Regions from separate parts of the Brevibacillus sp. AG genome, predicted to be linked through region 1. Evidence: predicted binding sites of a transcription regulator. Region 1 holds the regulator's gene; the other holds the start of a gene.
The links. The regulator Rex, encoded in region 1, represses fermentation and respiration genes when NADH is low (regulators of the CRP and FNR family bind a similar motif). The targets are predictions, from matches to a motif close to TTGTGAAATATTTCACAA.
Positions count from the first base shown of each region.

Region 2: POF51_RS18600 (cytochrome ubiquinol oxidase subunit I) is a predicted target of Rex. The motif match lies at 5,116-5,133, and genes of this name have one in related genera.

Region 1 covers NZ_JAQMYO010000001.1:863,476-879,918, reverse strand. Annotated here, with positions in the region: gene dinG (ATP-dependent DNA helicase DinG) at 83-2,986, shown strand; gene POF51_RS03820 (ComEC/Rec2 family competence protein) at 3,028-3,933, shown strand; gene POF51_RS03815 (redox-sensing transcriptional repressor Rex) at 3,949-4,572, shown strand; gene POF51_RS03810 (amidohydrolase) at 4,589-5,893, shown strand; gene POF51_RS03805 (hypothetical protein) at 5,957-6,136, opposite strand; gene POF51_RS03800 (hypothetical protein) at 6,270-6,974, shown strand; gene POF51_RS03795 (cell wall elongation regulator TseB-like domain-containing protein) at 7,004-7,483, shown strand; gene POF51_RS03790 (hypothetical protein) at 7,636-8,163, shown strand; gene POF51_RS03785 (AAA family ATPase) at 8,156-9,667, shown strand; gene POF51_RS03780 (WIAG-tail domain) at 9,846-12,710, shown strand; gene asnS (asparagine--tRNA ligase) at 12,927-14,216, shown strand; gene POF51_RS03770 (DnaD domain-containing protein) at 14,336-15,019, shown strand; gene POF51_RS03765 (hypothetical protein) at 15,125-15,547, shown strand; gene POF51_RS03760 (glycosyltransferase family 4 protein) at 15,528-16,443, shown strand, end outside.
Region 2 covers NZ_JAQMYO010000006.1:467,092-483,534, forward strand. Annotated here, with positions in the region: gene spoIIP (stage II sporulation protein P) at 66-1,823, shown strand; gene POF51_RS18580 (pentapeptide repeat-containing protein) at 1,887-2,762, shown strand; gene POF51_RS18585 (hypothetical protein) at 2,915-3,310, opposite strand; gene POF51_RS18590 (sigma-70 family RNA polymerase sigma factor) at 3,445-4,023, shown strand; gene POF51_RS18595 (hypothetical protein) at 4,013-4,768, shown strand; gene POF51_RS18600 (cytochrome ubiquinol oxidase subunit I) at 5,237-6,652, shown strand; gene cydB (cytochrome d ubiquinol oxidase subunit II) at 6,642-7,655, shown strand; gene cydD (thiol reductant ABC exporter subunit CydD) at 7,655-9,400, shown strand; gene cydC (thiol reductant ABC exporter subunit CydC) at 9,397-11,154, shown strand; gene POF51_RS18620 (YmaF family protein) at 11,199-11,537, opposite strand; gene lepB (signal peptidase I) at 11,686-12,249, opposite strand; gene POF51_RS18630 (hypothetical protein) at 12,352-12,639, opposite strand; gene POF51_RS18635 (GNAT family N-acetyltransferase) at 12,711-13,181, opposite strand; gene POF51_RS18640 (hypothetical protein) at 13,202-13,381, opposite strand; gene POF51_RS18645 (group I truncated hemoglobin) at 13,563-13,919, opposite strand; gene POF51_RS18650 (hypothetical protein) at 14,059-14,736, opposite strand; gene POF51_RS18655 (HsmA family protein) at 14,999-15,364, opposite strand; gene POF51_RS18660 (hypothetical protein) at 15,545-15,982, opposite strand; gene POF51_RS18665 (hypothetical protein) at 16,180-16,383, opposite strand.

The sequences.
Region 1 (16,443 bases):
AAAGCAGGAATATTTCCCATCGTTGCCGAATGTGAATGGGTGCGGATTGAATGTTTCCGCCCAGGTTACGAGGTGACAACGTTTGAATCGATTACTAGTTGTAGATTTTGAGACGACGGGAAGCCATCCACGCCAAGGGGACAGCATCATTCAGATTGGTGCCGTCGCAATCGATGACGGGCTGATTACCGAGAGTTTTTCCACCCTGATTCATCCGGGCCAGGATATTCCACCGTTTATTACCCAATTAACAGGGATTACCAATGAGATGGTTGCAGATGCTCCTTCCTTGGAAGAAGTGTTTCCAGATTTCTTGCGTTTATTGGACGGGCGAGCTTTTGTTGCACATAATGCAAGCTTTGATCTCCAATTTTTACAAGAAGCCCTGCTGAGCCAGGGCTATTATGCGTTTGACGGCTACGTGTTTGATACAGTGGAGCTATCCCGCGTTCTTTTGCCGATGCAAAATAGCTACAGACTCGGAGAACTGGCGTCTGAGCTGGAAATCGAGCACGATAATCCCCATCAAGCAGACAGCGATGCACTTGCAACGGCGCAACTGTTTCTCCACTTGTTGGATATTTTAAAGAAACTGCCGCTTGTGACGATCCAGCGCCTGCAGATGCTCGTCTCTTCGTTTCGCTCTGATATCGAGGTTCTTTTACGTCAGATTGAGATGGAAAAGCTCATTGAGTTGCCAGAGTTGGATGGAACGCCAACCGAAACGGATTCCTCAGACATGTGGGATGTTTACCGCCAGCTGGCCCTTCGGAAGCGGGAAGAAAAAGGAACAGCGTCTCTGAAGCGTCCTCATATCGATGCGACAGTGACCAAGGCGTTTGCCGACCAGCTCGAGGATGTTTTGGGCGAAAACGGGCATATGCAGGCGAAAATGTCGGGGTATCAACGTCGTGATGCTCAGGAAGCGATGATGCATGCCGTCTATGAGGCAATGGAGAATGGTGCCCATTTATTGGTAGAGGCAGGGACAGGTACGGGAAAATCATTAGCCTATCTCTTACCGGGGATCATTTGGGCTCATCACAATCAGCAGCAGCTGGTGGTCAGTACCAATACCATTCAATTGCAGGAACAGTTATTCCATAAGGAAATCGCTACCTTGCAGGAGTCGTTGCCGTTTTCCTTTACAGCTTCGACGCTAAAAGGCAGAGGAAACTACTTATGCTTGCGTAAATTTGAACAAGCCGTAGACGAGCCTGTAGAAGGAAGCAGCCAAGAAATGCGCTTGGTTAAAGGACAGATGCTGACGTGGCTCACGCAAACCGTTACCGGTGACGTGGAGGAGCTGAGCATGCCTCCAAGTGGTCAACTGCTGTGGCAACAGGTAAAAAGTGATACGAGCTCTTGTTTGAACCGGGCTTGTCCCTGGTTTAGTCGCTGCTACTATTTTCAGGCGAAGGAACGGGCTCGCGATGTCGATGTACTCATCGTCAATCACGCCCTTTTCATCAGCGACTTGCAAGCGGAAAACAGAATCCTCCCTTCGTATGAAGTTGCCATCATCGATGAGGCCCATCATTTGGAGGATGCCGCGACACAGCATTTAGGCAAGCAGTTTTCAACCACGCAGCTTCTTTTCTTGTTAGATCGTGCATCGGTTGAAGAGAGTGGGGCAATTTCCCGCTTCGCAGAAGAGCTGCAAAGCTGGATGCCTGCGGTAGAAGAAGATGTCGCCACAAAGCTTTTAGAGCTGAGAAAACAGTCCGCTGCCTTACGTGAGAAAGCGCAGCAATGGACACAGCTCTTGTATGCATGGGCATCAGACCGTGCGGAGGAGACGACGGACGCAGGACGTGAGACAGTACGTTATCGGGTCGAATCGTTTGTAGGTAAGCACGAGAAGATACGCAAAGTAACCAAAAAGCTGATAGAAGGGATGACTGCATACGCAGCGGGCATCGAGCAGCTTTTGCGAACGACTCCGCAAGAGGAAAAGCCACCATTTGTCGTACGCAGTCTACTGACAGATTTATTCGGTCTCATCAAAGACTGGCAAAATGTTGTGGAGCTGCTTCACTTCTTTTTACTTGAGCAGGATGGCGAGTATGTATATTGGATGGAAGTAGAGTCCCGTACAGCTCGCAAGCAAGTTCATTTGTCAGCAGCACTCTTGAAGGTTGCCGACTCACTGGCAGAACCGCTTTTCGCGCAGAAGCGGAGTCTGATCTTGACATCAGCCACTCTGACGGTCAAAAACAGCTTCTCCTACATCAAAAGCCAGTTTGGTCTCGACCAACTGTCCGAGGAACGAGTGCGTACCTTGTCACTGCCATCGCCTTTTCATTATGAAGAGCAGGGATTACTGTTGATTCCATCTGATTTCCCCGCACCAGGCAAAGAGAGTGACCACACGTATTTGGAGGCGGTCATTCAAGGGTGTGTTGATGTGGTACTGGCTTCGAAAGGAAGGACGCTGATTCTATTCACCTCCCACTCGATGCTTCGACTTGTTTACCAAGCGATGAAGGAACGGCTTGCGGATGCTCCAGAACCGTATACGCTATTCGGTCACGGAATCGATAGCAATAATCGGAGCAAGCTGGTTCGTTTGTTCCGAAGCATGGAGAGAAGTGTCCTGCTTGGGACGAGCAGCTTCTGGGAAGGTGTCGATATCCAGGGGGAATGGCTGAGCAGTCTAGTCATTGTTCGCCTCCCGTTTGCTCCACCGAATCATCCTGTGTATCAAGGAAGGGCCGAGCTTTTGAAGGCAGAAGGAAAAAACGCTTTTATGTCCTTGTCTCTTCCACAAGCCGTTCTGCAATTTAAACAAGGGGTGGGTCGATTAATTCGCCACCACTTGGATCGCGGGGTCGTGATCGTTCTTGACACGCGTGTGGTTGAGTCGAGATATGGACGCTCATTCCTTCAATCTTTGCCGCCATTTCAGATCGAAAGCGGTCCATGGCCAACGCTTCGAGAACGCATAGAGCCATTCCTTAGTATGCAATCCCTGTCAGATTCATAAAATGAAGCAATAGTCTCATAGGGATTAAGGTGATAAAATAAATGTTATGGAAAAAAGAGTGGCGTTGGTGGATTGTAGTTCTTAGTGCGATTTTCCTTTGCGCATGCTCGATTGATAGCCATTTGTATTTGCAAGAAGCAGCAGTGAAGATAGATGACCCGTTTGAAACAGAGACAGAGCAGGAATTTTCGGGTCTCATTATCACCTACTTGGCACTTCCGCATGGTGAGAGTACACTTTTGAGAATGCCAGGTGGCAAAACGATGCTGATTGATACGGGTACGGCAGATGATTGGCCCGTTCTCTCGGCACGCTTGGCAGAGCTCAAGATCACACGGCTCGACTATGTCGTGTTGACGAACGACCAGCCTGAGCATATGGGAGGCTACGCTTCATTGAGCCAGCAAGTGCTTGTAGATGCCGTCATTTTGCCCAAGCTGATCGCATCATCGCTTCGCCATGTCGTGCTGCTTCGCTCCAACCAAAAACAGATGGAAGCAGAGCAAGGACAAGTACTCACTCTTGACCAAGAAATCTCCATGGAAGTTTTGCTCCCGGATGAACCGTTATTTTTATCGCCTCAGAACAATTCTCTCGTTTTTCGATTGACGCACGGTCAATTGAGATTTTTATTTATGAGCGCCGTGAATGAAAAAGCAGAAGAACGACTGATGGAACGGCAAAATGACAGACTGAAGGCGGAAGTGCTAAAGGTAGCAGGTCAGGGGAGCAATCAAGGCTCTTCGCAACCGTTTCTGACGCAAGTCGATCCACAGGTCGCCATTATTCAAACAGGCCGATCACGGGATCAAATGAAAGACGGTCAGACGGAAGTCATGGAGCGCTTGGGTGAGTCATGGGCCGAGACATACGTTACCAGCGACGACGGTTCCATTACCATTTTATCGAATGGAAAAGAATATCGGATTTTGAAGCAAAAGAATTAGGGGGGAAGACCGAACGTGGCAAAACACGAAAAGATTTCAGAAGCGGTCGTCCGTCGTTTGCCGATTTATCTGCGTTACCTCAGTTATTTGCAGCAAGTTGAGGTGACCACCGTTTCCTCCCAACAGATGGGCAAGAATCTTGATGTGAATCCTGCCCAAATCAGAAAGGATCTTGCAGCTTTTGGTGATTTTGGAAAAAAGGGAATCGGCTATGATGTCGATTATCTGGTGGAAAAAATCCGTGAAATTCTGAAGCTAACGGATGAAATCCGTGTCGCTTTGGTCGGAGCTGGGCATTTGGGCCATGCCATTAGTAACTACAACGCTTATTTGAAAGATAACATGCGGATTGCGGCCATCTTTGACAATAATCCAGAGAAGCAGGGCAAAAAAGTCGCAGGTATACCCATTCAGCCTTTATCAGAGCTGGAAGAAACAGTCGTCGACAAGCAAATCAAGCTGGCGATTATTACGGTACCGGCACCTGCAGCGCAATCCGTATGTGATCAGTTGACTCAAGCGGGTATCAGGGGGATCTTGAATTTTGCCCCTACGACGATTCGCGCAGGAAAAGATGTTCGCATTCACTATGCGGATGTGACGTCCAACCTGCAAAGCTTGGCCTACTATTTGACGTAAGAATGGAGTGTATACTATGAAAAAGACGATCCTCATTCACGCAACAGTCATTACCGTTAACGATACGAATGAAGTCATTTACGATGGTGCCGTAGCATTCGAAGGCAACAAGATTACGTATGTGGGCCCAACTCCTGAGGACCTGTCGGAAGCGGGATACGATGAAGTCATCGATCAAAAAGGTGATTACATACTGCCTGGCTTAATCAACACGCATGGACATGCTGGTATGTCCCTCCTACGCGGTTATGCAGATGATTTGCCGCTGCAACAATGGCTTGAAGACAAAATGTGGCCATTGGAGGCGCAATTCACGGGAGACACAGTAAAATGGGGTACCCAGCTGTCGCTTATCGAGATGATTCGTACCGGTACCACTACGTTTGTGGATATGTATGATCATATGGATGTCGTGGCGAAGGAAGTCGATACTGCTGGAATGCGCGCTCGCCTTTGCAGAGGGATGATTGGTCTGTGCTCCGAAGAAGAACGTCAAACAAAGCTGAAAGACGCGACTCTTTTTGCAAAAGAATGGCATAATCAGGCAGACGGGCGTATTACCGTCATGATGGCACCGCATGCGCCGTACACGTGCTCGCCAGAATTTATTACCCAAATTATCGAAAAAGCCGATGAGCTTTCCTTGCCGCTTCATATCCATATGTCTGAAACTGCTTGGGAAGTCGGTCAAAACGAGAAGGACTACGGGCTTCGTCCAGTTGCGCATTTGGAAAAGCTGGGAATGTTCAATCGTCCAACACTCGTCGCGCATGCTGTTCACCTAACGGATGAAGAAATCGACATTTTGGCAAAATACAACGTAAGAGTTTCTCATAACGTAGTGAGCAACCTAAAACTGGCTAGTGGTGTTGCGCCAGTTCCTAAAATGTTGGCAAAAGGTGTAAGCGTGTCCCTGGGTACCGACAGCTCTGCAAGCAACAACAATTTGAATTTGTTTGAGGAATTGAAACTCGCTGCGATCCTACACAAAGGTGTGAACAACGATCCAGTAGCGGTTCCAGCAGAGGAAGCACTTCGCATGGCTACTCGTTATGGTGCAGAAGGGGTATTCCAAGAGGAAACACTCGGAAGCATTGAAGTAGGTAAGCAAGCTGACTTGATCGTGCTGGATAGCCACCAAGCCCATTTCCACCCGGCACACCAACCGATTTCACACGTGGTGTACGCAGCAAATGGACGCGATGTGAAAGATACGATTGTAGCGGGTAAATTCTTGATGCGTAATCATAAGCTGTTGACCATCGATGAGGAGCGCGCGATTTATGAAGCAAACCGCGTATTCCAAACGTTAAAACGGTAAAAGGCTCCTGTCAGGTGGGGGACAGGAGTAAGGCAGTGTAGGTGTAGGTAGGGGAATTGGATACTACGACGTTCCGTTGTTCATTTTTGCCACAGCTTTTGTCAGGAGATGATGGCGAAAATGAAGAGTGGGTGTGTGCGACCATTGACGCAAGGGAGACGACAATCCTGCCCAGGAGACGCGGTATTCCTGTAACAGAAACCCAAGTATGTCAGGAGATGTGGTTTGTTGCGAAGATGTCACGCGCTCACCTCCTCGGGGTGTATATGTAGTATGACCGCCCGACCTTAAGCTATGATTAGCAACTTTTCCGTGTCGTTCTAAAACCTTCCCGTATAGCATAGGCTAAAGACAAAAATGGGACAGGGGGGACGACATGTACATCCGGCCCAAAATGCTGTGGTGGCTCATTCCTATCCTACTCGGTCTATTTCTCCTTGGGATTGTATTGGGGACAGTAAGTCGATCAGCCAATACAGACAGCACTGATACTGCGTCTGCGGTCAGACAAACAGCAGGAACGGAGCAGACAGCGACGACGGTAGCGGAGCTTTTGGAGCAGATCACGAAGGAAGAGGAACGCTCATTTCTGGTATACATGCAGGATCAGACCTTGCATGGGCGATATCAAAATGAGCAATTTCAGCTCACAGGAGAAATCGGTGGCCACCAGCTTGAAATAGCCAGAAAAGATGGGCAACCAGTATCGGTGCGAATTGATGGCCAGATACAGGATCATGCCGCACTGCCGTATGCGATGTTCACCCCGCATGAGCACGCAGTATTGCTCAAGGGAGTTTTGCAATCGGTTAGTCCTGAACGCCTTGAAGATACTGCAGGGCAAGGATGGAGTGGATATCGGATAGCGGTTCCACCAGAGGAAGTCTCTTCGTTATTATCGATGTGGTTAGGTCCATCCTTCCCTATTCAGGATTTGTCTTCGAACGTAACAGACGGAATGAAAGTCAATTACCAACTATGGTACGAGTCAACTACGGGGCAGCTTCGCCAACTGGAGCTGGATTTGCAAATGCAAACAGCAGTTGGAGTGAAGAGAGACCAGCTTCGATTCCGATTGTAATGTCAGCCACGTAAAGGAGTTACTTTGCTGTGTTAGTACGAATTATCCTATCAATCGTAGCCGTCATTTTACTTACGGGAGCTGGGTTCGCCTATCACCTGACGGCTTCTGTAGCAGGAGAGCGTAATCAATTTGAGGAAACCGTTCGTCAGTGGGTCCAGGATCGCACGACAATCACGGAGATTGAATCCATTGATGAATATCGAGGCAAGGAGAGCTACGCTGTCGTCATTGGGAAAAATAAGGCGGGTACACAGGTTGTAGCATGGATGACCGATCAGAAAGTTAGTTTCGATCGAATGGATCTAGCTGTTCCTAAAAAGAATGTAGAAGAGGCGGTTTACAAGTCATTCCCGCAATCGGAGATCACTCATTTGGTTCCTGGTCTCGAAAACGATAAGAAATTTTGGGAAGTCACTGTCAAAGACAAAGACGGTCGTTTTCACTATATTCACTATGATCTATTCACAGGTGCTTTGTTAACCTCATACGTGCTCGCGCCAACCTAATACGCTTGCTTGACGACAGGCCTTTTCCTTATGGGAGAAGGCTTGTTTGGCATTCCATCCAACATCTGTATAAGAAATTGATATACTCATATGATATACTGGGGACGTTGCAGAGAGAGAAAACGAGAACGATATTTATGGGGGGAGTAGCCGTGCAGTTGAAAAAGAGCGCAATTGGATTATCTTTGGTGGCAACCTTGGCACTCCTGTTCGGAGGATGGTTCTTGTATCAAAAGATGGAGATTGAGGAGCCAATCCGTGCAGAAATTGGACAAATGCAGTCCGCCACATTGGGTAATTTGGAGATCAGCAAAGATAAAATTCAAATAGATGTAACTGTTACAAAACCTGACACGTTTCCAGCAGAATATCGCAATTTGCTAACGGAAACACAAAAGATCGCAGGGGAAAAAGAAGTGGTCATTGACATAGACAATCAGTCGACAGCGATGAACGATATTTGGCAGAGCGGTCAATTTGTGTTTACAGAAGCGGTGGAGCTGCATGAATATAGCCGCATTCCAGCCCTCGTGGAACAATGGAAAAAGGGGAATCAGCTGGACGAAGCATCTGCATTAATGGATGACGAGAACATTTATGTTTACTTGAAAAAAGGAACGGAGGATTTCTACACCATCATCCCCCGTTCCATTGAAAAAGAGGTGACGGCACGTGCGTAAGGAAGTACTGATCGGCGTCGTACCTGCACTGTTTATTTTTCTTGTTTTTCTAGGTGTAAATATTACGCCATTCTTGGTTTTCGGAGCCGTACTGGGGGCGATTTACTTTCTGGTCATCCGTCAGCAAAATGGACAAGGCGGGAATGTCGCCCTTGGTGGGAAAAGAAAAGCAAACAAGCATGAGCTGCCGAAATCGGACGTGCAGTTTGCCGATATTGGTGGACAGGAACGCGCTAAAAAAGAACTGAAGGAATCGCTTGATTTTCTCGTGTATAAAGACAAAATTGAACAGTACGGGATTCGCCCGATCAAAGGTGTTCTTTTGACAGGTCCTCCTGGTACGGGTAAGACACTGATGGCGAAAGCAGCAGCGAACTATACAAATTCTGCCTTTGTGGCGGCATCAGGTTCGCAGTTTGTAGAGATGTACGTCGGTGTCGGTGCACAACGCGTTCGTGAATTGTTTCAAGAAGCGAAGACATTGGCAGAGAAAAATGGGCAAGACAGCGCGATTATTTTTATCGATGAGATCGATGTCGTCGGTGGAAAAAGGGACGGTCAACAGCAACGTGAATACGATCAGACCTTGAATCAACTGTTGACGGAGATGGATGGTGTAGCTACGACCGACAAGCCGCGGATTTTAGTCATGGCAGCTACGAACCGGAAAGACATGCTCGACGCAGCACTGTTGCGTCCTGGTCGTTTTGACCGTCATATTAGCGTTGATCTCCCAGACAAGCCAGCACGCGAGCAGATTTTGACCATTCATACGGCGAATAAACCGCTTGGCGAAGACGTCACACTGGAAAAAGTGGCACAAGAGACATTCGGTTTTTCTGGCGCACAGCTGGAAAGTGTAGCCAATGAAGCGGCTATTTACGCCATGCGTGACCGACAGGACAAGATCACTGCGAAGCATTTTGCTTATGCCGTGGATAAGGTCATGCTCGGAGAGAAAGTAGATCGAGAAGCATCAGAGGAAGAGAAGAAGCGTGTTGCTCTCCATGAATTGGGGCATGCCATTGTCAGTGAGATGGTGCGACCAGGCTCTGTCTCGCAGGTCACGCTGAGTCCACGTGGCAAAGCACTAGGGTACGTCCGACAAAATCCAATGGAAGACCGCTATCTGTATACCAAGGATGCGATGGAAAAGCAAATCATGGTTAGCCTTGGAGGAGCCGTAGCGGAGGAAATCTACTACGGTGGGCGCAGTACTGGATCGAAGAATGACTTCGAGCAAGCGCTGGGAATGGCACAGGAAATTGTACAAAGCGGTATGTCGGATTTGGGGATTGTACATTTGCAATACGTGGAGAAGAGTCGTATTCATGACGAGGTTGAGCGTCTGCTGGAAGGGTTGCTCGTAGAAACTCGCAATCTTTTGAGACAATATGACTCCGTATTCCAAACAGGCTTGTACACATTGATGGAAGCGGAAGTTCTGCAAGGCGATGAATTCAGAACGCTTTTGTCACAAACGAAAGAAGAAGTTGCTGTATAAATGAAGATAAAGAACCTGCTAGCCAACGGGAGAGTTGGCCAAGCAGGTTTTTTTGTGTTGGCTGGAAACTTAGGCCAATAAGGATGAAACAATTTTGTAGACACGGTGCCAAATAGGGAAATGGATGAATATCCTACAAGAGTGATACGGGAATGAAATCAGGAGGCAAGGAGACCCTATGGCCAATGTGAACCGGCGAAAAGCAAACAAAAGTCTGAGCAAAACCTTTAGGCAGACCATGCACGAGTTACCGCTCTCATATACATCATCACCCGATCGGGAGTGGATGGAAGACCTCGAATTAAATCTGCTTGAAAGTAATTTGGAGAGCGATCAGAGAATACCTCCCCTCTCTGCTGCCACACCGAAAGAGCAACAACAACCGATTCCCAAAGTACCCAAGCAGGACCTATCCTCCAAACAGGACTCGTTTTCCAGACAGGATTCAACTTCCAGGCAGGATTCAACTTCCAGGCAGGATACAACTTCCAGACAGGTTTCAACTTCCAGGCAGGATGCAACTTCCAGACAGGATACAACTTCCAGACAGGTTTCAAATTCCAAGCAGGATACAACTTCCAGACAGGTTTCAAATTCCAGACAGGATACAACTTTCAAACAGGATGCATCTTCCAAACAAAGCTCAACTGCCAATCCGAACTTTTATTCGAAGGTCATCAAAGACCGAAATGATGATCGTGTCCAATCATTTGTCTATACAGACGACTTGACAGATCAATCAGTGACAACTGAAAAAATTGCGAACCGTGCCATTGACTCGTCCAAGATTAAGCAAGGCGCCGTGGATAATTCGATTTTGAAGGATTATGCCGTGGACAGCAGCAAACTCGCGGACATGAGCGTAACCTCCACCAAAATCGCACCGCATGCGATACTGAGGGATCATCTGGGGCGGGGAATCGTAGACGGTGAGCATTTGCAGGATTATTCGATATCCGCGCAAAAATTGATCAACCATAGCATTACGTCGGAGAAGTTAGCTGATAAAACCATCGACTCCATGAAATTTGCCGACCACTCGATTCAGAGTAAGCATATTCAGGATCAAGCCATTACGAATGACTTGATCCAGGATCAATCGATTACCACGGAAAAAATAAAAATGGGATCCATTCAAACAAGTAACCTAGCCAATTATGTGATCAACACAGTGAAGCTTGAGGATGGAGCAGTCACAGGAGATAAATTACGCGATGGAGCAGTTACTTCGACGAAGATAGACGAGGATGCAATTGAGTCTCAACATATCCGTGAAGGCTCCATTTACCGTCATCACCTCACTGAAGAGCTAATAGCTGGCAGTAATATTAGCGCTGGCAGCATCACGAATCATCACATCGCATTTCAGGCCATTTACAGCCAGCATTTACAGCCAGAAGCGGTGACCAGTGATAAAGTGGGGCCAAATGCGATTTCCACTGAGCATTTGAACAACAACAGTGTCACGACAGAAAAACTCGCCAAAGAATCAATCGGTAGTACACATTTACAAGCTGGCAGTGTCCTATCGAGCCACTTGCAAGACGGGATGCTGACGTCCAAAAAAATTGGGGATCAGCAGGTTACCACTGCCAAAATAGCCGACAAGGCTGTCACTATCGACAAATTGGCGAACAAGAGTGTAGGAGAGAAACACTTACTCGACGAGAGTGTGAGTTCACGACATCTGATTGACGGGTCCATTCGTTCAGAAAAGTTGGCAAGAAGATCTGTAGAAGAACATCATTTGGCTGACAGACTCATTGGGGGCAATCATCTACGCGAATACATCATCCACACGCAACACCTGCATGACCACTTGGTGACCACCTCAAAATTGGCGCCGGAATCTGTTTCCACAGACAAAATTTCAGATCTAAGCATTACGACAAGCAAAATTGGAGATGCCGTCATCACAGCCCCCAAAATAGCCAAAGATGCGATCAAGACACGCCATCTGGGCAGAGCAGCCGTCACAGGGGAAAAGATCGCCGAAAAAGCAATATCGTCTACACATCTCAACAGTCATATCATTCAAAATGAACATCTCCAGGGTAATTCCATTTCCAAGGAAAAATTACAGGAAGGCAGTGTCACCCGAGAGAAAATAGCTGACCAGAGCATTGATGCGAGCAAGCTAGATAGCCATTCGATTCATGGTGCTCATGTCATTAAAGGCAGCTTGGATGGAACTCATATTATGGAGGGGACGCTCAAAGGAAATCATCTTGTTACCAGAAGCATAACAGAACAGCATCTGCAAAACCGGATTATTACGCAGGAAAAACTGGCAGAGGACTCCGTGACCGGTTCCAAAATTGCGCCCAAAGCTGTCTCTACGCTTCACATTGAGAATGAGTCGATTACGGCTGAGAAGCTGAGCTTTCCGGTCATTGAAACGCATAATCACGTAGGAGTAACCTTTCAACAATACGGTTTCGTCCCATTCAGACTTTCTGCCACGAGCAAGTCCACAGATGTGACCGTTCGTTTGCCACAGCCATATGCGGATACACATTATTGTATGGTGGCGATGACAAATCAACCGGGGATATATACGTCGCTCAAATACACCAAGAGGACTTCAGCGATCATCACCGTGTTTCGCAATCAAGAGGGTCAAGAAGCGACTGGTGTGATTCACTGGATCGCGATTGGAGAAAAAGGAGTAGGTGTCCCACACGAAATATTGGAATGGTCAACGGAGAGGGATCAACTGGAGACAGAAGAAGTCGACGAAGATCAGATCGAGGAAGATCAAGACATGGATGATGAAGACATGGATGATGAAGACATGGATGATGAAGATACCGATGATGAAGATACCGATGATGAAGATACCGATGACGAAGATACCGATGACGAAGATACCGATGATGAAGACACGGATTATGAAGATACGGACGATGAAGACATGGAAGATGAGGACATGGACGAGGATGACATGGACGAAGATGAAGAAGATACGGATGAAAGTGATCTCGAGCAAGATTATTATGAAAGTAGTGAAGAATACGATAGCGATATCGAGCATGATAAATAATTCGGTAGGAAACAACAATGGGGCGAGTGGATGATTCAGAAGCGGGGAGGCCGATGTAGAGATCAGGTCTCCCAAATGTACATTAGTTTACATAATTATTTTATGGTTAACATTATGCAAGGAGACTTTCATTGAATTTGCAGGCCCCCAATAGTATAATTATCAGGTATACTTAGTCTGTATTTGCGTGGCATGGTAAATGGAGGGAATCATTCAATGTTGACGACGATTGCCCGAATCGGGCAGCATGTTGGACAAGAAGTACGCCTGGGATGCTGGTTATACAACAAACGCAGCAGCGGCAAGATTCAATTTTTGCAGCTCCGCGACGGCTCCGGCTTCATCCAAGGTGTAGTAGTAAAAGCGGAAGTAGCGGAAGAAGTGTGGGAGAATGCATCGCAGCTCACACAAGAAAGCTCACTTTACATAACCGGTGTAGTTCGTGCGGATGACCGCGCACCAAGCGGTTACGAACTGACAGTAACAGGTGTGGAAATTATTCAGATCGCCCAGGAGTATCCGATTTCCTTGAAGGAACACGGTGTTGACTTCCTCATGGACCATCGCCACCTGTGGCTGCGTTCTCCACGTCAGCGTGCAGTCATGGCTGTGCGTTCCGAGGTGATTCGCGCCATGTATGAGTTCTTCCACGAGAACGGTTTCGTAAAAGTAGATCCACCAATTTTGACACCGACCTCTGCGGAAGGTACCACCAATCTGTTCCATACCAAATATTTTGAGGAAGATGCGTATCTCTCGCAGTCCGGCCAGCTTTATATGGAAGCAGTTGCGATGGCGTTAGGTCGCGTTTACTCTTTCGGTCCAACTTTCCGTGCCGAGAAATCCAAGACACGTCGTCACTTGATCGAGTTCTGGATGATCGAGCCGGAGATGGCTTTCGTGGATCATGAAGAAAATCTGCGTATTCAGGAAGCGTTTGTTTCTCATGTGGTACAATCCGTATTGAAAAACTGTGTGCGCGAACTGAAAACGTTGGAGCGCGATACAACAAAACTGCAAAATGTAACAGGGGCGTTCCCACGCATCTCTTATGATGATGCGATCAAACTGTTGCAGGAAAAAGGTAGCGAGATCAAATGGGGAGACGACTTTGGGGCACCGGATGAGACGATGATTGCGGACCACTTCGACAAGCCTGTTTTCATCACTCATTATCCTACCGAAATCAAAGCTTTCTACATGAAGCCACACCCTGAACGTCCGGAAGTGGTTCTGTGCGCGGACATGATCGCACCAGAAGGCTACGGCGAAATCATCGGGGGTAGCCAGCGGATTGATGATCCAGAACTCTTGGAGAAACGTTTTGCTGAGCATGAGCTTTCAGAAGAGGCATATCGCTGGTATTTGGATCTGCGCAAATACGGTACAGTTCCTCACTCCGGCTTCGGTTTGGGTCTGGAGCGTACGATTGCATGGATTTGCGGTCTGGATCATGTGCGTGAAACCATTCCATTCCCACGCATGCTGAATCGTCTCTACCCATAAGTTCCTTTATCACTGAATGATCTACACCCTGTTGCGCGAGGGCAGCAGGGTGTTCCTATTGTTTGACAGCGCGTTTTACGCACTCCCTTGTTATTCCAACCCAGAGGTGAATATGCGTTATGGACTCCCATATATTGCAATTGTTGCAAGAAGGAGCAACATCCGTCTCCAACCTTCTTTTGAAAATGTATAAGCGTATGTCATTGACTGATGACGAGATGATGCTACTGATTCATCTGTTATCCTTTCAGCAGGAAGGGAATCGATTCCCGACCTTAACCGAGCTGGAGGAACGCATGTCCATGACGAGCAGGAAATTGATTCAATCTCTACAAAAGCTATTAAAAGAAGATTGGATTACGATAGATGAGTTTATCGATCCACAGACTGGCATGCGTCATGAGCAATACAATTTGACCCCTTTGTACAAAAAGCTGTACCAGACCTGGCGGGAGCAGCAAGCAGACCCGAGAAGCATGGAGCCCTTTATGGAAGTGGCCGTTTCTCTGGATGCCGAACCTGTTGCCATTTACGCTCGTTTTGAACAGGCATTTGGTCGCCCGTTAGCGCCATTTGAATTGGAGAACATCCACATGTGGACCGAACAGGACGGCTATCAGGAAGAATTGATATTGACCGCTTTGCGTGAGGCTGCAACGGTCGGCAAACTCCACATCCGCTATATTGACAGGATCTTGCTCGAATGGCAAAAGCAGCAGATTACAACCGTAGAACAAGCACGTCTTTACAGCTTGAACTTCCGTAGACAAGCAAATATGAGAGACCACGGGCAACCGCTTTGATTTCATCCAAATCAAGCGGTTTTTTCTATGTCACCGTACACGTACCCATTTTCCTTGTCTGTCATAACATATTACGTAGATGCAAGCTTCAGGAGGCGATGACTTGTGGAAAAACGAAAAAAATGGGATCTGTCTCATTGGGTAACGCCAGGTGTGTTTTCAGGAAGTTATGTCGTAGATGAGGCAGTTCAACGTATTTCAATCGTAAAAGCCAATGAAAAACAGGAAGAGGAAGTAACGGAAAACGTTCAAGAGTTGGTTGTAAAAACAACAGTAGAGCAGCCGAAGGAACTGGTCTTGGAGCCTACCTTCGAAATTATTATGAGAGAGACCGACGAGGTAGTCGTGGAACAGGTTCACAAGCTTGAACAAGAAGTGATGGAGCTGAAAGAGGCACTGGCTTCGTGGGAAGAAAGATGGGAGAAGCTTGAAGGGAACCATACTAAACAATTGCAGTACCTGTATCAAGTAGTTCTTTCACTGAAAAAGGAGTGGGAGATCGAGCGAAATGAACATCGCAATTATTAGTCCGGGTCCCTTTTCTGTACCACCGGTCAAAGGAAGCTCGGTCGAACACGATATTGACGAGGTTACAAAGATGATCGAGCCCATGCATAACGTGAAGATCTACACGCGTCAATGTGCGACCTATCCAACCTCATCCGTGGAAGAAAACCGGCAGTTTATTCGCGTCCCGTATAAAGGGCCAAAGCCTTATTTGCGCCGGATTATTAACCATATCAAAAAAAACAAGCCAGATGTCATCCTCGTGGAAAACAGACCGATCTATGTTCTTACATTAAAACGCCATTTTCCCAAGATCCCGGTCTTTGTGAATATGCACTCTCACGTGTATGGGTCACAGCCGATCATCAGCAAGGAAAATATGCGGCGTGCCGTTCGACTGGCAACAGGTTTTATTACGAACAGTGAATTTTTACGTCAACATTTTATTCGGACGTGCAAGATTCCTGCTAATAAAATTCATGCGGTTCACCTCGGAGTCGATGTCACTCCTTATCAGGTTGCAAAGATAGCGGTCAAAAAAATGCGCCAAGAACTCGGATTGAAGCCAGATGATCGCGTCTTGTTTTATGCCGGCAGACTCATGCGCGGAAAAGGGGTGCATGTGCTGATCAAAGCCTTTCGCCAGGTGAGCAAACAAGACCCGAAAGCCAAACTCGTCATTGTGGGCGGTACGGGATACGGCAGTAATCGCCTGAACCCGTATGTTCGAGAGCTCAAGCGACTTGCGAAGCCTTTGGGTAAAAAGGTACGTTTCGTCAATTTCGTACCATCCGCAAAAATGCCGCTTTACTATCAAATTGGGGATGTCGTGGCGACACCATCCGTTTGGAAAGAAGCGTTTTGCCGTGTCAATTTAGAGGCAATGGCTTCCGGAAAGCCCGTCATTTCCACTCCAC
Region 2 (16,443 bases), on a different contig from region 1:
CGAGAAGTTCTTTCTATTAGCTAGACTTTCCAAAAATACGAAAAAAACAGAGGGGAACGAGGAACTTGCTTTTACGAGTAAATGTCAGCTTGCTAGCTGTTTTCTTCCTGATTTTGCTGATGCCTCTGTCCATTGCGCGAGCGGCCACCCATGTAGACGTGGCGGTCGATCAGTTAAATATTCGAAGCGAGCCAGGTACGACTACCCAGATCGTCGCAACACTCAAAAAAGCCACGCGGTTGCCAATCACCAAACAGCAAAAAGATTGGACTCAGGTAAAGCTACCGAACGGCAATACCGGATGGGTCAATAATAAGTATGTGAAGATGATAGAAGTTCCACAGATCAAATATGTCAAAAGCAATGTGGACATGCTGAATGTTCGGGCAGAACCAAATGCCACTGCACAAATTTTGCAGATCATCGATAAAAACGGTGTGTTTTTGCAAATGAGAAAGCAAGGGGAATGGGCACAAATTAAGCTGTCTGATCAAAAGAACGGCTGGGTGAAAGTCAGTTACTTGACGGAGACAACGGCACCAGCACCGAAAACAGCCCCGGTACCAGCGCCTACTCCGGTACCAGTGCCAACACCAATCCCAGACCCGACAACATTTCCAGCACCGCCCCCTCCTGTACTCCCATCCAATACGGGAAGTGAATTCGGACAAGGGACAATCGTATTAACGGAAGGCTATGAAGTTTATGCACAGCCAGATATTCTAGGTACCGTCATTGGTCAAATTCATGGCGGGATGACAATCAATCATTACGGATATGCAAATGGTTGGTACACCATTAACTTTAACGGGACCTATGCCTATATCTTCAAACCAATGGAACAGACTGGGGCAGTACAGCCACTGCCGAATCCAACACCGGGGGCACCAGCGACTTTGCCAGCAACAACGCCTCCCGCTGTACAAGAACTACAGATTCGCGTCAAAAATCCGGATTCTAACATCCGCAACGGCCCCTCAACCGATCATGCAATCATCGGAACCGTTCAACCTGGACAAGTATTCCCGGTTGTGCAAACAGTAGGAGACTGGTACATCATCAGGCTGGCAGACAATTCGACCGCCTATATCGCGGGGTGGATCGTAGAGAAGATTCAACCAGCCGGTACTCTGCCACCGACAGGAGCAACGTACGAGTACAACAATGGGATGATTGGAAACGAGAAAGTGTATATCTATCACACCCATAACCGTGAGTCTTGGCGAAATGTTGCACGGAACCAACAAGGGAGCTCGGTAGATGATCCTGAGATCAACATCACGCTTGTTGGGAAAAGGCTGGGCGAGCTGTTGCAAGCAAGAGGCATTTCGGCAATGGCGAGCCAGGACGATTTCGCTCAGAGATTGAGGGAACAAAATAAAAGCTACTCGATGTCTTATTCCGAGTCGTACAAGGCGGTAGCGGCAGCGGCTGCAACCAGTCCGCACTTGCAGTACATTTTCGATATTCATCGGGATAGTGATGAGCCACGCAGCAAGGTAGCGATCACGATTAATGGCAAAACCTATTCCCGGATGCTGTTTGTAATTGGAACAGCGAATCCGAACCATCTGGCGAACAAAAAGCTGGCGGAAGAGCTGAACGCCCGTCTGGAAGCTTCTTATCCCGGTTTGTCGCGAGGGATTATCCTGAAAGGTTCAAATCAAGGGAACGGGGTGTACAATCAGTCGATTTCAGAGGGAGCCCTGCTTTTGGAATTCGGTGGTACGAACAACACCTTGGAAGAAGGCTATAATACAGCAGAAGCCTTTGCTGAAGTCTTCGGGAATTACCTGATCGAATCTCAAATCGCATTTAACTAAAAGTAGCACGATTCTTTTCGCCAGGAGCGAGAGAATCGTGTTTTTTTCCAGGAGGATAATTTTATGGCTACGCATCAAGAACACATACACGCGACTGACGATAACAGTAGGGGTCATCTTCAAGGTGACTGTGAAAGCTGCTTTGGCTTGTGCTGTGTGGCATTGCCTTTTGCTGCTTCCTCTGACTTTGCTATCAATAAAGACGCAGGCAAGCCCTGTAGTAACTTACAGGCAGACTTCCGGTGTGGTGTTCACACAAAGCTGAGGAAGATAGGCTTTCGCGGTTGTACTGTCTACGATTGTTTTGGAGCTGGTCAAAAGGTGTCTCAAGTCACTTATAGCGGCCAAGATTGGCGTAAAGAACCCGGATCAGCGAAGCAAATGTACGAAGTATTTCCGATCATGTGGCAGCTGCATGAGCTACTCTGGTATATAACGGAGGCGTTGACCAAGCAAGCTGCCCAGTCCCTCCATCCTACATTGAAGGAAGCGTTGGAGGAGACACAACGCCTGACGGATCACAGTCCTGAGGACATCCTGAAGCTGGACATCGCTTTTCATCGAGCAAAAGTTAACGAACTATTATTGCAGACAAGTGAATTGGTACGTAAGGACGCGGTTACCAAATACAAAGCGGGTAAGCAAGGAAAAACCTATGGCCGAGGCGCTGATCTCATCGGTGCCAAGCTCAAAGGCGCTGATTTACGAGGAGCCTATTTGCGCGGCGCTTATTTGATTGCTGCTGATCTGAGAGGAGCAGATTTGCGGGGCGCTGATCTCATTGGTGCAGATTTTCGCGATACAGATGTGAGCGGAGCGAACTTGACGGAGACGTTGTTTCTCACGCAGGTTCAGCTCAACGGGGCGAAGGGCGATGCAAGCACCAAGTTGCCACCTTCGTTCACGCGCCCACCGCACTGGGATATATGCAAAGCATGAAGATGTAAAAAGCAGGATGTCATTCGTTGACAACCTGCTTTTTGCTAGTAAAAGAGAGGGAACTAGAATTGCCCGATAAATTGAAGAAAAACATGGCGCTGGCGATTTCTAGGAATCCAGTCATTTGATTATCCCCAAGTCCAGATGCATTTTTACAAGTTTGGATTTGAATGCAACCCAACGATTTCGATTACTTCGACTACCGCTACCCTTTTCGGACCTTCCATGAAATATCCGATCACCCCAAGCTCAACTCTTTTAGTGTGCACCTCTTTACGCATGTGAGGGAAAAGAATCCACATGCGTGCAGTTCCTTCTAAAGGAACAGGGCTACCACTATCTAAAATGATCTTTCCGTTAGCATCCTCAAATTCAGGATGTATGGCAAATATTCCAGTTATTCTTATGTCATCTCCATCGTAAGAAAAATCACTTCGATATCCTTGAAACGGTGTTGCTTTTCTCCCGCCTTCATTTTCAGAGTAAAATCGATACTTTACTCGAAAATCAGGGTGGTGCTTCCTTATTTCTTCATACGGTATCCACATGTCATTTCCTCCGATCTTAGAAAAATATTGTTAATACATTTCAGCTTTTTCCGTATTAACTAGCGTGAGTCTCACAACCAAACAAATTGCGCAATTTGTTCATTCCATTTAGAAGGGAGGGGAAGTAGTTGGAAATGGCCCAAGTGAACACAGGCATCTGCCAAAACGAAGAAAACGATAGGCAAACAGAAAGCATGTCGACCGAAACGTTTGCCCAAATTTACGGTGAGTATTACAAGCGCGTCTACAAATATATTTGCTATCGGATCAACAATCACTATGCAGCAGAAGAAATATGTAGCCATGTGTTTGAAGTTGTTATTTCTAAATACAGCAGTTATTCACCTGCTAAATCAAACTTTGAAGTCTGGTTGTTTGCAATCGCCAGAAACGCAGTGACAGATTACTTCCGCTCACAGAAAAAAAGAATGAGTTTTTCACTGGATTCTATTCTGGATATGGTCCTGCCGAAGTCATCTCCGGAAGAAATTGTGATCAAGGGCGACAATCATCAAGCGTTATTTCAAGCACTGGCGAAGCTGAGTGACAAAGAACGCAATATCATCGCCATGAAATATGCGGCTGGACTAAAAAACGCGGAAATAGCAGACCTGCTTGGTGTCAGCGGTTCAAATATCGGCGTCGTGCTCTACAGATGCCTAAAAAAGCTACAAAAAGAATTGCAAAGAGGGGGCTTCCACTATGAAGAGTAAGCATGATCTAGACGATTTTCGTGAACTCACCGACTTGCTTACTGATCTGGAGCTGGATGACACCACTCCAAAAGCCAACATATACAATCGGCTGAAATTCAAATTGGAATCAGGAAACATACAACCAAATGATAGCAAAAAGGACGGGATCTATATGAAAACGAATAAATGGAAAGCTGCCACAGTTAGTGCTGTTGCTGTTGTTTGCCTTTTAGGTGCATTCTCGACTACATCATTTGCCCAAGGAATGCTCCAGACGATCCTGGCACGCTTTCAGGTGGGAAACATGGAAATTACCCAATATGATAAAGAGCTGCCTGCTACACAGTCCAATACCGAAGGAAACGAGACACGTGCAGAACGCAAAGCCCCCCCACAGCTAACATTGGAAGAAGCACGTGCAGCTAGCAAAATGGACTTTCCCGCACCGACATGGCTGTCAGAGCATTATTCCTATGTAAACACGGTTGTTCATGGCGAGGGTATGGTAGAAATTCAGTATAAAAAAGAGGAAGAGTTTCTTTCCTTGTTGATTTCAAACGGTGGCGAAAACGGCATCAGCACGACAGAGGGTGTCAAGATCGAAACAATCGGCGGGAAAAAGGTTTATTTCGCCAACGGGATCGTGATTTGGGAGCATGAAGGATTCACGTACGAGCTGTACCAGATGGCAGAGAAGAGCTTTGATGCTGCGACCATCGGCAACATCATCGAATCCTTGTCAACGAAATCCGCCAAAAAATAAGCGGTTGTTAGCGCATTTTCTCTTGGGGCTTTGTTAACTGAATAGGGGAAAGATGGACCCGTAGAAGGGTCCATCTTTTCTACATACGATAACTTTCGATATATTTTAAAAGAAAGTGAATAAATTACACATTTATCAAAATAAGTAGAGGCGCATAAGTCTAGCTAAAATCAAGGAAAAATCCTAAACAGTCACAGACTGTTAAAAATCATGTAACGAATCGGACACCCTCTAGGGTCAAAAGTCCTGCTACAATTATACATGACCGGAAACATACAGGGTAAAACAAACAAAAAACTCTCTCACGAAGATGAATGCGCAAAGGGGGTTACAAGAGAGAGAATCATTTGTGAATTTTTTCACATATATTTGTGATATTTTTCACAAAGTCGTAATAAATGCGGGTTTCCCCACTGGTATAATTCCGGTACATAAAGGCCAAAACGCGAAGAGAAAGGGATCTTGTACATGGATATAGTGGATTTGGGACGACTTCAATTTGCGATAACAACTATCTTTCATTTTGTTTTTGTGCCGATTTCCATCGGGCTGTCATTATTAGTAGCCATTATGGAAACGATGTATGTGGTAAAAAAGAATGACTTGTATAAAAAAATGGCCAAGTTTTGGGGAACCTTTTTACTCATAAATTTTGCTGTCGGGATCGTGACAGGGATTATGCAGGAGTTCCAATTTGGGATGAACTGGTCTGATTTCTCACGATTCGTCGGCGACGTATTTGGAACACCGCTAGCGATTGAGGCCCTCTTAGCATTCTTCCTCGAATCGACTTTTATTGGACTATGGGTGTTTGGTTGGGATCGTTTGTCCAAAGGTGTGCATCTCGCATGTATTTGGCTCGTATCCATCGGAACGATTCTTTCGGCTCTTTGGATTCTGGCAGCCAACTCGTTCATGCAGCAGCCAGTCGGCTTCGCTATCAATAACGGACGTGCAGAGATGGTCGATTTCTTCGCGCTCCTTACCAATGGACAATTACTATATGAATTTCCGCATACCATTTTTGCGGCATTTGCGACAGGTGCCTTCTTGGTAGCAGGTATCAGTGCTTGGAAGCTGTTGAAAAAACAAGACGTTACATTCTTTGTGCAATCTTTCAAAATTTCGATCGTGGTAGCATTGATCTCCTCACTTGCTATTGCTCAATTCGGTCATGGTCAGGCACAGTATTTGGTTGCTACCCAACCGATGAAAATGGCAGCGAGTGAAGGGCTGTGGGAAACAAGCTCAGACCCAGCTCCTTGGACGGTTTTTGCAACGATTGATCCAGAAAAACAAGAAAACGGTTTTGAAATAAAAATTCCTTACTTGCTTAGCGTCCTGACGTACAACTCACTTTCAGGTTCTGTACCGGGCATGTTGGAATTGCAGGCAGAGTATGAGAAAACCTACGGTCCAGGAAACTACATTCCACCAGTTCGGACGACTTTCTGGAGCTTCCGCATCATGGTAGCAGGCGGTAGTGCAATGATTTTGCTGGCTTTGTACGGGGCATACCTGACCTTCCGCAAAAAGCTGGAACAGCCAAACAAGCGGTTCATGCAGTTGATGGTTGCGGGTATCTCACTACCGTTCATCGCAAACTCAGCTGGGTGGATCATGACGGAGGTAGGTCGTCAGCCGTGGACGGTATTCGGGCTACTGCGTGTTGAAGATTCGGTTTCGCCAAGCATTAGTACAGGAGCGGTATGGTTCTCTCTTATCGCCTTCACGACGATTTATCTAATCCTGCTTTGCCTCTTGGCTTATCTGTTTGCTCGTGTGGCGAAAAAAGGACCGGATATGGATAGTCATGAGGAAGTAAAGGATTTACAGCTTCAGGATCCATTTGATCGTGTAAGGAGTGAACGTTATGGAGCTTAATGAACTGTGGTTCCTGCTCATTGCCGTTCTGTTTACCGGATTTTTCTTTCTCGAAGGCTTCGACTTTGGTGTAGGCATGGCGACGCGCCTGCTATCACGAAATGATTTGCAAACCCGGGTTTTGATCAATACGATTGGCCCGTTCTGGGATGCCAATGAAGTTTGGCTGATTACAGCCGCTGGTGCGATGTTCGCAGCGTTTCCCGAGTGGTATTCCACGATGTTTAGCGGGTATTATCTCGTGCTTACGCTGATTCTGCTTGCGTTGATTGGACGCGGGGTAGCATTTGAATTTAGAGGCAAAGGGAAAGGTGAGGCTTGGAAAAAGACGTGGGACGCAGCGATTCTGATTGGAAGCTTTGTACCGCCGATGTTGTTCGGTATGATCTTTGCCAGCCTGGTGAAAGGTGTGCCGATTGATCAGAATATGGAAATGACTGCGGGCTTCTCTGACATTGTGAATGGTTACTCGTTGTGGGCAGGAGTGACAGTTACAGGACTATGCTTGCTGCACGGCCTGAACTTCATCTCGCTGCGCACGGTAGGCGAGTTGCGTGAAAAATCACGTGTACTGGCGGCAAAGCTGTTGCCAATGCAAGCGGTTCTCATGGCGGTGCTTGTAGGGTGGACATTCATGGTAACCGATCTGTTTGAGCGTCAGGGTGTTTTGTTGACCGCAGCTGTACTCTTGGGTATTGTCGCTTTTGTACTGGCTCGTCACTACTTGAGACAAGGCAGGGAAGGATGGGCTTTCGGGATGACAGGTACGATGATCCTGTTGACGTTCGTCTCGATGTTTATCGGTTTGTTCCCACGGGTGATGGTCAGCACGATTGATAGCGCGTTTGATTTGACCCTCTATAATGCAGCTTCGAGTCCATACACGTTAAAAGCAATGACCATTGTTGCAGCAGTGCTTTTACCGTTTGTGCTAGCCTATCAGGCTTGGAGCTACTTCGTTTTCCACAAACGAGTCACTGAAAAGGATCATTTGGAGTACTAATGGACAAGGAATTGTTCCGATTACAAGGAATCCGACCGGTTATGCTGCTGCTAGCCGGTCTTTCCCTCCTACAAAGTGCGGCGATTATCGGTCAGGCACTGCTTTTGGCGAAGTCGATCGCAATCTTGTTTGAAGGTCAAGCGGTTCAGATGGCGTATCAGCCGCTTGCACTGTTTTTGGTCACGATAGCCGCTCGTCATACCATCGTTTGGCTGCAAAAGAAAGTCGCTGGCCGTTTTGCTGAAGCTTCTAGTGAGTCTTTGCAAGGGCGAGTTCTATCCCGATTGTTCGAGCGTGGTCCACGTTTTGCCGCCAGTGAAGGAAGCGGAAAGCTTGTTACGCTTGTCCTGGAAGGTGTAGAGCGTGTACGTACTTACCTGGAGTTGTCTGTTCCACGTACGCTAGATATGGTTTTTGTTACGTTTCCGCTTCTGGCATTTGTCTACATGCAAGATGTGATTTCTGGACTGATCCTGACGGTAACGATGCCTGTTCTCATCGGATTTTTTATCGTACTCGGTCTGGCGGCGCGTAAACAAGCAGACAAACAATGGCGCTCGTATCGAATGCTATCCCATCACTTCACCGATTCGCTTCGCGGGCTTGCGACGCTCCGGTTTTTGGGACGCAGCAATGACCATGGGGAGACCGTCGGTAGAGTGAGCGATCAATATCGATCTGCTACGATGCGTACGTTGCGCGTCGCGTTCTTGTCATCATTGGCACTCGACTTCTTCAGCATGCTGTCGGTTGCATTTGTGGCGGTCGGTCTTGGGTTGCGGCTGATTGAAGGAAACTTTGGGTTTGAAACGGCATTGGTCATACTGATTCTTGCACCGGAATACTTTTTGCCAGTAAGGATGCTGGGATCGGACTACCACGCCTCATTGGATGGCAAGGAAGCTTTGGGGACTATTCGTACCATTATAGATAGTGCCGCTACAGATGAACATAAGGAGGAAACACAAGCAACGAATAGCCAGACGTCTCTGACAGGCGGATGGGATGGGACGATTACTTTGTCCCATATTCGTGTCGTCGGTGAGGATGGCAGACAGCTACTGGGTGAGATATCTGGGGAATTGGGCAGCAACATGAGAAGAGTGGGCATTGTTGGAGCGAGCGGGGCTGGAAAATCAACCCTTCTCGGAGTGCTAGGCGGATTTTCTGATCCCGAAGCTGGTGTGATACAAGTAGATGGGCAACACATTACGGGGGATGCGAAGCAGGAGTGGCAACGGCAAATCGCTTACATCCCACAGCATCCGTATTTATTCAATCAATCGTTGGCGGATAACATTCGCTTCTATGAGCCGGAAGCGACGCAGGAACAGGTGGAGCAGGTGATTCGTGATGTCGGTCTTGCAGAGCTGGTGGACAGCTTGCCAAATGGCTGTGACGAAATCATTGGCGAAGGGGGCCGCACGTTAAGCGGCGGACAGGCACAGCGGGTTGCATTGGGACGTGCGCTGCTTGGCAACCGACCAGTGATTTTGCTCGACGAGCCGACCGCTCACTTAGATATTGAAACGGAATGGGAGCTAAAACAGACCATGTTGTCGGTGTTGGGGGACAGGCGTGTATTTTTGGCCACACATCGTTTGCATTGGATGCGAGACATGGATTGGATTTGGGTAATCGACCAGGGACGACTGGTGGAAGCGGGTACCTATGAACAGCTCGTTGCACAAAAAAGCGTATTTTATCGGTTGTTGACAGCTGGTGCCAAGGGGGAGAAAGGATGAAGGAAGCGCGAGAAGGCAATCAGGGGTGGTTTCTTCCATACTTTCGCCAATTTTTCTGGCAGTTTGCCGTAGCGGCTTTGCTGGGAACCTTGGCAGTGGCATGTGCGGGCGCTTTGCTTTATACGTCCGGGTATCTGATCTCTCGCTCCGCACTCAAGCCTGAAAACGTCTTAATGGTCTATGTTCCCATTGTACTTGTCCGGGCTTTTGGCTTTAGCAAAGCAGTCATTCAATACCTGGAGCGTTTGGTTGGACACGATGCAGCTTTGCGTGTGTTATCGCGTATGCGTGTGCGTTTGTACCAGGCCATCGAGCCGCAAGCACAGCTCCTCCGCACTCGTTTTCGTACGGGAGATCTGCTTGGTGTACTTGCGGATGACATCGAGCAACTACAAAATGTCTATCTGCGCTTTGTGCTGCCTGCTGTATCGGCGGTTCTCCTCTACGGGGCAGGTATTGTGGCACTGGGAAGAATGGACGGGATGTTCGCGCTGCTGATGGCGTTGTACTGTGGGTTTCTGCTGTTTGTTGCACCCGCAGTAGTCTTGTGGTCATCCATTGCAAAGAGTCGTCGGTTCAAGCAGGAGAGACAGGCAGCATATCGGGAGCTGACTGATGCTGTTTTTGGCATGAGTGACTGGATTCTCAGTGGTCGTACACAGCAGTTTCTCCAGTTGTTTACAAGACGGCAAAAGTCAGCTGCCCAGATCGAAAACTCCATTCGACGCGGAGAATGGCGAGTCCAGTGGATGTCGCAGTGTGCAATCGGTGGAGCCATTGTCTTACTGGTCATCTGGGCGGGCGGACTTGCCGCTGCGAATCAGATACCTGCTACGTTGATTGCTGCGATAGGGCTGGTCGCATTTCCGTTGATGGATGCGTTTGCCCGTATTTCTGACGCTGTTGTGCGAATGCCAGAATACAAGGAGTCTCTGGGGCGGCTTCGGGAGATCGAGGGCGGTCGTCCAGCCAGTGTGGAGGCGCAGAAGGAAAAGGTGGCTGATCAAGCAGGGGGCAGTTTGAAGCTCGATCATGTTCATTTTCGCTACCCACAAGCCAGCGGTTGGAGTGTGCAGGACGTGTCTTTTGAGGTGGCTCAAGGAGGGAAAATCGCGTTGCTCGGTCGCAGCGGAGCTGGTAAATCGACGATACTGAACTTGATTCGAGGTGCCATACAGCCGGAAGCAGGTCAGGTGACAGTAAATGGGCAGCCTGTCCAATCAGAAGAGGATTCTGCTTGTTTGTTTTCCGTGTTGAATCAGCAGCCGTATTTGTTTGACACAACCGTAGCCAATAACATCCGGCTTGGACGACCCGATGCGTCCGATGAAGAAGTGCGTGCTGTGACAGCTCAAGTCGGTCTGGATCAGCTGATTGAATCCCTACCGGACGGTTATCAAACACGGATGCAGGAAACCGGTTTGCGCTTCTCTGGCGGAGAAAGGCAGCGTATAGCCCTTGCCCGGATTTTGTTGCAAAACAAGCCGATTGTTCTCCTTGATGAGCCGACGGTGGGATTAGATCCGTTGACTGAACGCGATCTCATGACAACGATTTTCCGTGTCTTGCACGAGAAAACATTAATTTGGGTGACTCACCACTTGAGCGGTGTAGAGCAAATGGACGAGGTCATTTTTATGGAGCAGGGAGTCATCTCGATGCGAGGGACACATGAGCAGTTGTATCAGGACAATCCAAGGTATCGCAACCTGTATACATTGGACTGTCCGTTGGCGTCTGTGATGGAAATATAAGAAGAGGAAGACAGGCTGTTCCGGAGCGGGATAGCCTTTTTCGTTTAAGAGAGGGCCTCGCTGGTTACACCCCGGTAGTAATGGGTGTGCCCGTCATCATAAGTGGTTTGCCCTGAAAACTCGTGGTAATGACTTCCGTCCGGCAGCGGAATAGGCGGACCCGTCCATCCCCTGTAGTGATGTACATGTCCATCATTAAACGTAGTGGTTCCTTCGTAATAATGGACATGCCGATCTCTCATTCCTTCTGGGGATGACGTTCTGCCACGTATTCGGTGACGATGACGACCCGAAATGCTTGTCAGTGTGTCATAGCCATGAAAATGCCCGGGCCGATCGGCAAATCGAATAAAGCGTAATGAATGAGAGTGCTGAGAGCTCATCAAGAAACGCCCCTTTGCATGCATTTATCACTAGTAAATGCGTTTGTCAGGCGTTTCGAAACGGACATTCGTCTATGCGTTCAATAACTTGCAAATGAGAACACTAAAAGCAAAAGAGCCTTCCTCAGTGGAAAAGGCTCTCGTCTGATTAAAACAGTTTTTTCCCCATGATATGATCGAATGGAATCACGCCAATGACTCTACTATCATCGCTATTGTTGCGATTATCTCCCATCACAAACACATGGTTTTCCGGTATGACGATTTTGGCATCAGGTACGTTGACCATCTTTTCTTTTATGTACGGCTCATTTAACGACTGACCATTCCGATACAGGCTCTCGTTCTTAAACTCCAAAGTATCGCCGGGTTTGCCAATGACTCGTTTTACCCAGAATGTTTTGGCATCGCTTTTCCCCATGGCGAGCATGAGGAGAGGATTTTCAAGGATGTCATCTTGTAACGTACGATCTCGGTCTACACGGCTGTCGATCACGACAATATCGTTGTACTCAGGGAGATAAGAGAATGTGTGGGACAATTTCGACACATAGATGCGTTCGTCGTTTTGCAAAGTGGGCACCATCGATTGTCCATTCACTTTAAAAGGTTGGAGAACAAATATGTTAACCAGAATCGCGAGTGAAAGGGAGATGCCCAACGTTTTGGTCCAGCCCCATATATCTTTTACGCTTTTCAAATCAGACCGCATCCTTCCACATGACAGATTACTTTGGTGTGGCTATTGATTAGTACGTGAAGTGGTGCTTTTTGGTTACGTAAATGAAAAGAGAAGCTTGGGAAGCAAAATGAATTAAGCAAAAAAGCTGAAAAAGATGACAGCAAAAATGCCACTGGGGACAGAGGCGAGCAGGAAATAAAAAGTCCATTTCCATCTGCTTTTATAATCTTGCACTTCATGTTCTTTGTAATAGGCTGAGGGGGCGCTAAGGGCGTTATAAACCATTAATCCAGCTAGTGTAAGGAGACCGAATGCAAGGTACTCCGCATAATTGCCAGCTTGATCGATGTTCCCCGTCTTTATTGCTATGATCATACAGAGGATCTGCAAAGCAGCTCCAAAACCAAGTGCCTTAAGCATGAGAACCACCTGCTATTTTTAGGGGAATTTAACTGTAATTACGTTTAAAAGGATAAAACGTTTCAATCAGATTAAATCTTTTTAACAAACGAAACCCGGTCGTTTCCATTTCCATCATAATTAGAAGTCACAACGATTCCATCCACCATTTTATCTCCTTTTTCAACCGTAAAACCTAAGTTGGTGTGGAAGGAGATTGATCCTTTATTAACAGGAGAGGTAATGCATCGAATCGTATCGCATCCTTTTTGTTTTATGGTTTGAAAGAAATGGTGGTATAATTCGCGGCCCCATCCATCCTTTCGTTTGTCCGGATGTACCCCAACGAAGTGAATGTAAGCTTCTCCAGGGAACGTCTGGGACAAGAAGCCGATGAGGAAAGCGATGACTTCTCCATTCTCTTCAACAATAAAGCTCGTTGACTGGAAATGGACAAAAAACAGCTTGGGTAACATATCAGACATTTGTCGCCCACCCCACCAGTCGTTGAGGACCGAAATAACTTTAAGATAGTCTTGCTCTTGTACATTTCGGATTTGCATCATGCGTGCCTCCTTCATGCTCACTGTGACAAGTCTTTCTGTTCGGGCAATTTTTCCCAGACTACAATGATTAGCGTTGCGATAGGGCCGAGGAGTAAAGAGAGAAAAAACCAATTAAGGCCGCTACGATTTTTTCCTTGAGCTAGTCCAGCGTTGATGAGGGCCAATGTACCCCAGCCAACAAAATATTGATCTTCCATTTTCGAATCTGCCTCCATTGTTGATAGGTTGCTCCTATCATATACGTAATGAAGAAAATAGAGTTGCTAAGAGTTTTACAAAATGTGTATGAACAAACTAAAAATGGCCAATCGAAAGCGAAGGGCCACTGAGAGGAACGTAATCCACTTGGTCGAGGTGTCAGTCTGTTTTGTTACGCGGTTATTTATACAATATGTCATCCCGTAGTGACTCTACTTTGCTCAGAGCATCGGAAATATCTTCTTCGCTGACACCAAAGTGAGTCAGGGCATCACGCAAATGCCTAACGATGGCATCAAAATGAATGGGTTGCAGATTCATCCCTTCGTGAACCTTTGCCATGGAGTGTCCTGTGTATTGATTTGGACCACCGAGGGCATAGCTGATGAACTTTGTTTGGTGTCTACGCTGTTTTTCCATATCGGTGTTTTTGAAAAAGTGGTTCACGGTGTCATCGGCTAAAACTAAATCATAAAAGTAGTCCACTACTTTTGCGACCGTATCTTCCCCACCATATTTCTCGTAAAACGTGCTCATCATTGGCCTCCTTAGGAAATTTGCTTCCCTTATATATTCCACGATTGATGGAAACTTATTAAAGAAAAGCCCGCAAGCTGATGCCGATTGCATTTCGACGTCAGTCTGCGGACTAGATGTATGTCATGTGCGCTTTGTTTTAGCCAACTTTCCTGATCACTTTCGAATTTCCACCTGAACTGATAATGATCCATCCTTCAGGAACAGGTGAGGCTTGCAGTACCTCAATCTGTGTTCCGTTAGGAGCACCATTGACATTTCTGATCACATTCGATCCTCCATAGGTTCGAACCATGATCCATCCTTTTGGGATAGGCGAAGCGAGCATCACTTCTACCTCCGTGCCGTACGAAGCATTATCAACATTTCTGATTACATTCGATCCTCCAAAGGCTCGAACCATGACCCATCCGATTGGAATAGGCGAGGCGAGCATTACCTCTATCTCCGTACCATAAGAAGCACCGTTCATATTCTTGATTACATTCGATCCTCTAAAGGCTCGAACCATGACCCATCCGTTTGGGATAGGGGAAGCTAGCAGCACCTCTACCTCCGCGCCATAAGAAGCACCGTTCACATTTCTGATCAGGTTCTGCGTTCCTAAACTTCTAACGATAACCCATCCGGCTGGAATAGGGGAGGTAAGCGACACCCAGATTTCTTCCCCATATGTGGCGTTTCTGATTTTTTTATTGGAAGCGTAGGTGGTTGCCTTTTCCTGTGTAGGGAGCGCTGCCCCTTGGACTTGTGTGGCTAGAGAGGGTACTACGACGACTGAACTTAATGACAGGATAATAAGTGCTTTTTTAAACATGAGCATCAACCTTTCTGAAATGGTGAATGTTGTTTAGAAAACGTTCATCGAGTAGTAATCAATTGTTGTATATTACTAAAAATATCAATTTATTCCATTCTATACTATTGTCATTCTCATTACTGTAGGAGATATTGTCGAATGCTAGGCAAAGTTGACGATATGTTGAACAGCCGAGAGAAAAGCAAATGACCCTCTCATCAGTTGAGAGGGTTGAGGGAAGGGTAGATTGTTCGCATGCGGAGCGAAATGGAGAGTAGTCCTATTTCATAAAGCTTAAAGCTACTCCAATGGAATAAGGTACAAGCCATAGAATCCATACGATTAGGCTAAATTTATGGAATTGCTTGATTTGATGTTCTTTCTTTTTCCATAGAACGACACAGGCCCACACTGTATGGAAAAACATCAAGATCAAAGCGATCAACCCGGTAATGCCATGCAAATTCAAGCTGGAACCGTCTGCGAGCAATTTCATAAACGTTGTTCCAATCGTGTCGAATACTAAACCCAAACCAAAAAAGATAAGGTGTTTCGACTTTAGCTCTCCAGAACGTTTTTCGCCCCATACTCCAATCGTATAGGCAATGAGAGCAAGATTTATAAAAATCACCGCTGCTGCTAACACGTAAGATCATCTCCTGTTCATTTCTTTTGACTACGCTTGTAAGTGTAATCGTTGAATATGAACGAGAGATGAACACAATCGTTACGTGGTTACGTGTCTAGAGTAAGTATCCGTTAGCAACTCGTTGCGTAGAGAAAAGAGGCTTTCATATGCGAAAGCCTCCATAAATAATCCAAACATTTAAGGAATTGTCACCGACACGGTTCCAACTGCTCTCCCGATTCCAGTGTTCGATACCAATATATAGTATTTTCCTACAGGTAATTCTTTGGTGCTTGTAAAAGTAAAGGATCCGCTACCCTCAAAACGTCCAGTACCTAATGGACGACTAGAACCATCTGCACTCAAGATTCGATAGGTCAAGTTGGGTTTAATGGAGGAAAGCCTGCCTTTCTGCGTTACATGAACAGTAATCTTTCCAGGTGACTGAATATCGAACCATTTAGAGTCAAGTGAGCTTCTACTCTCTAATTTAGTGTAACGCAAAACTTCTGTGGTTTTCGAAACAGGAGCAATCGCCTCTGTAGACTGAGGTTGGGTACTACTAGCTATTGCGCTTGTCGGAATAACAAGCATTGCAGAAAATGCGAGAAGTGTGGATTGGATAAATTTTTTCAAAGTCATAACCTCCAATTTATTTATATTTAACAATACATTACCTTTACACCCAAAAATTAGCAATATTTTCAGGTGGGAAATAATATCTAAAAAGCACCCCTTTTAAAGGAGTACTTAGGCAGCCCATCAAAGCTGAAAACAGCAGCAACCAAGGAATAGGAACTGATGCCCCTTTGAGGAGCACCAGCCCTGCAGCGTTAGTTTTCTAAGTGTGACAGATCATCTGCATCAAACAAGTGTCTCAAGATGGCGTGACTCACCTCGGTAACGGGCTCGAAAACAAAAGCAACTAGGTGTTCGTGCGGCTCCAGATAGTAATTCCTGTAGCCCAGCTGAATCAACTCCCGATTGAGTCGCGCTGCATCTTCGAAACTTGCGTAAAAATACAGATGCTTGGTCATAGTAATCACCTCCTTCCGCAGTAAACCGTAGCAGAAGGAGTAGAGTCACACCAACAATCG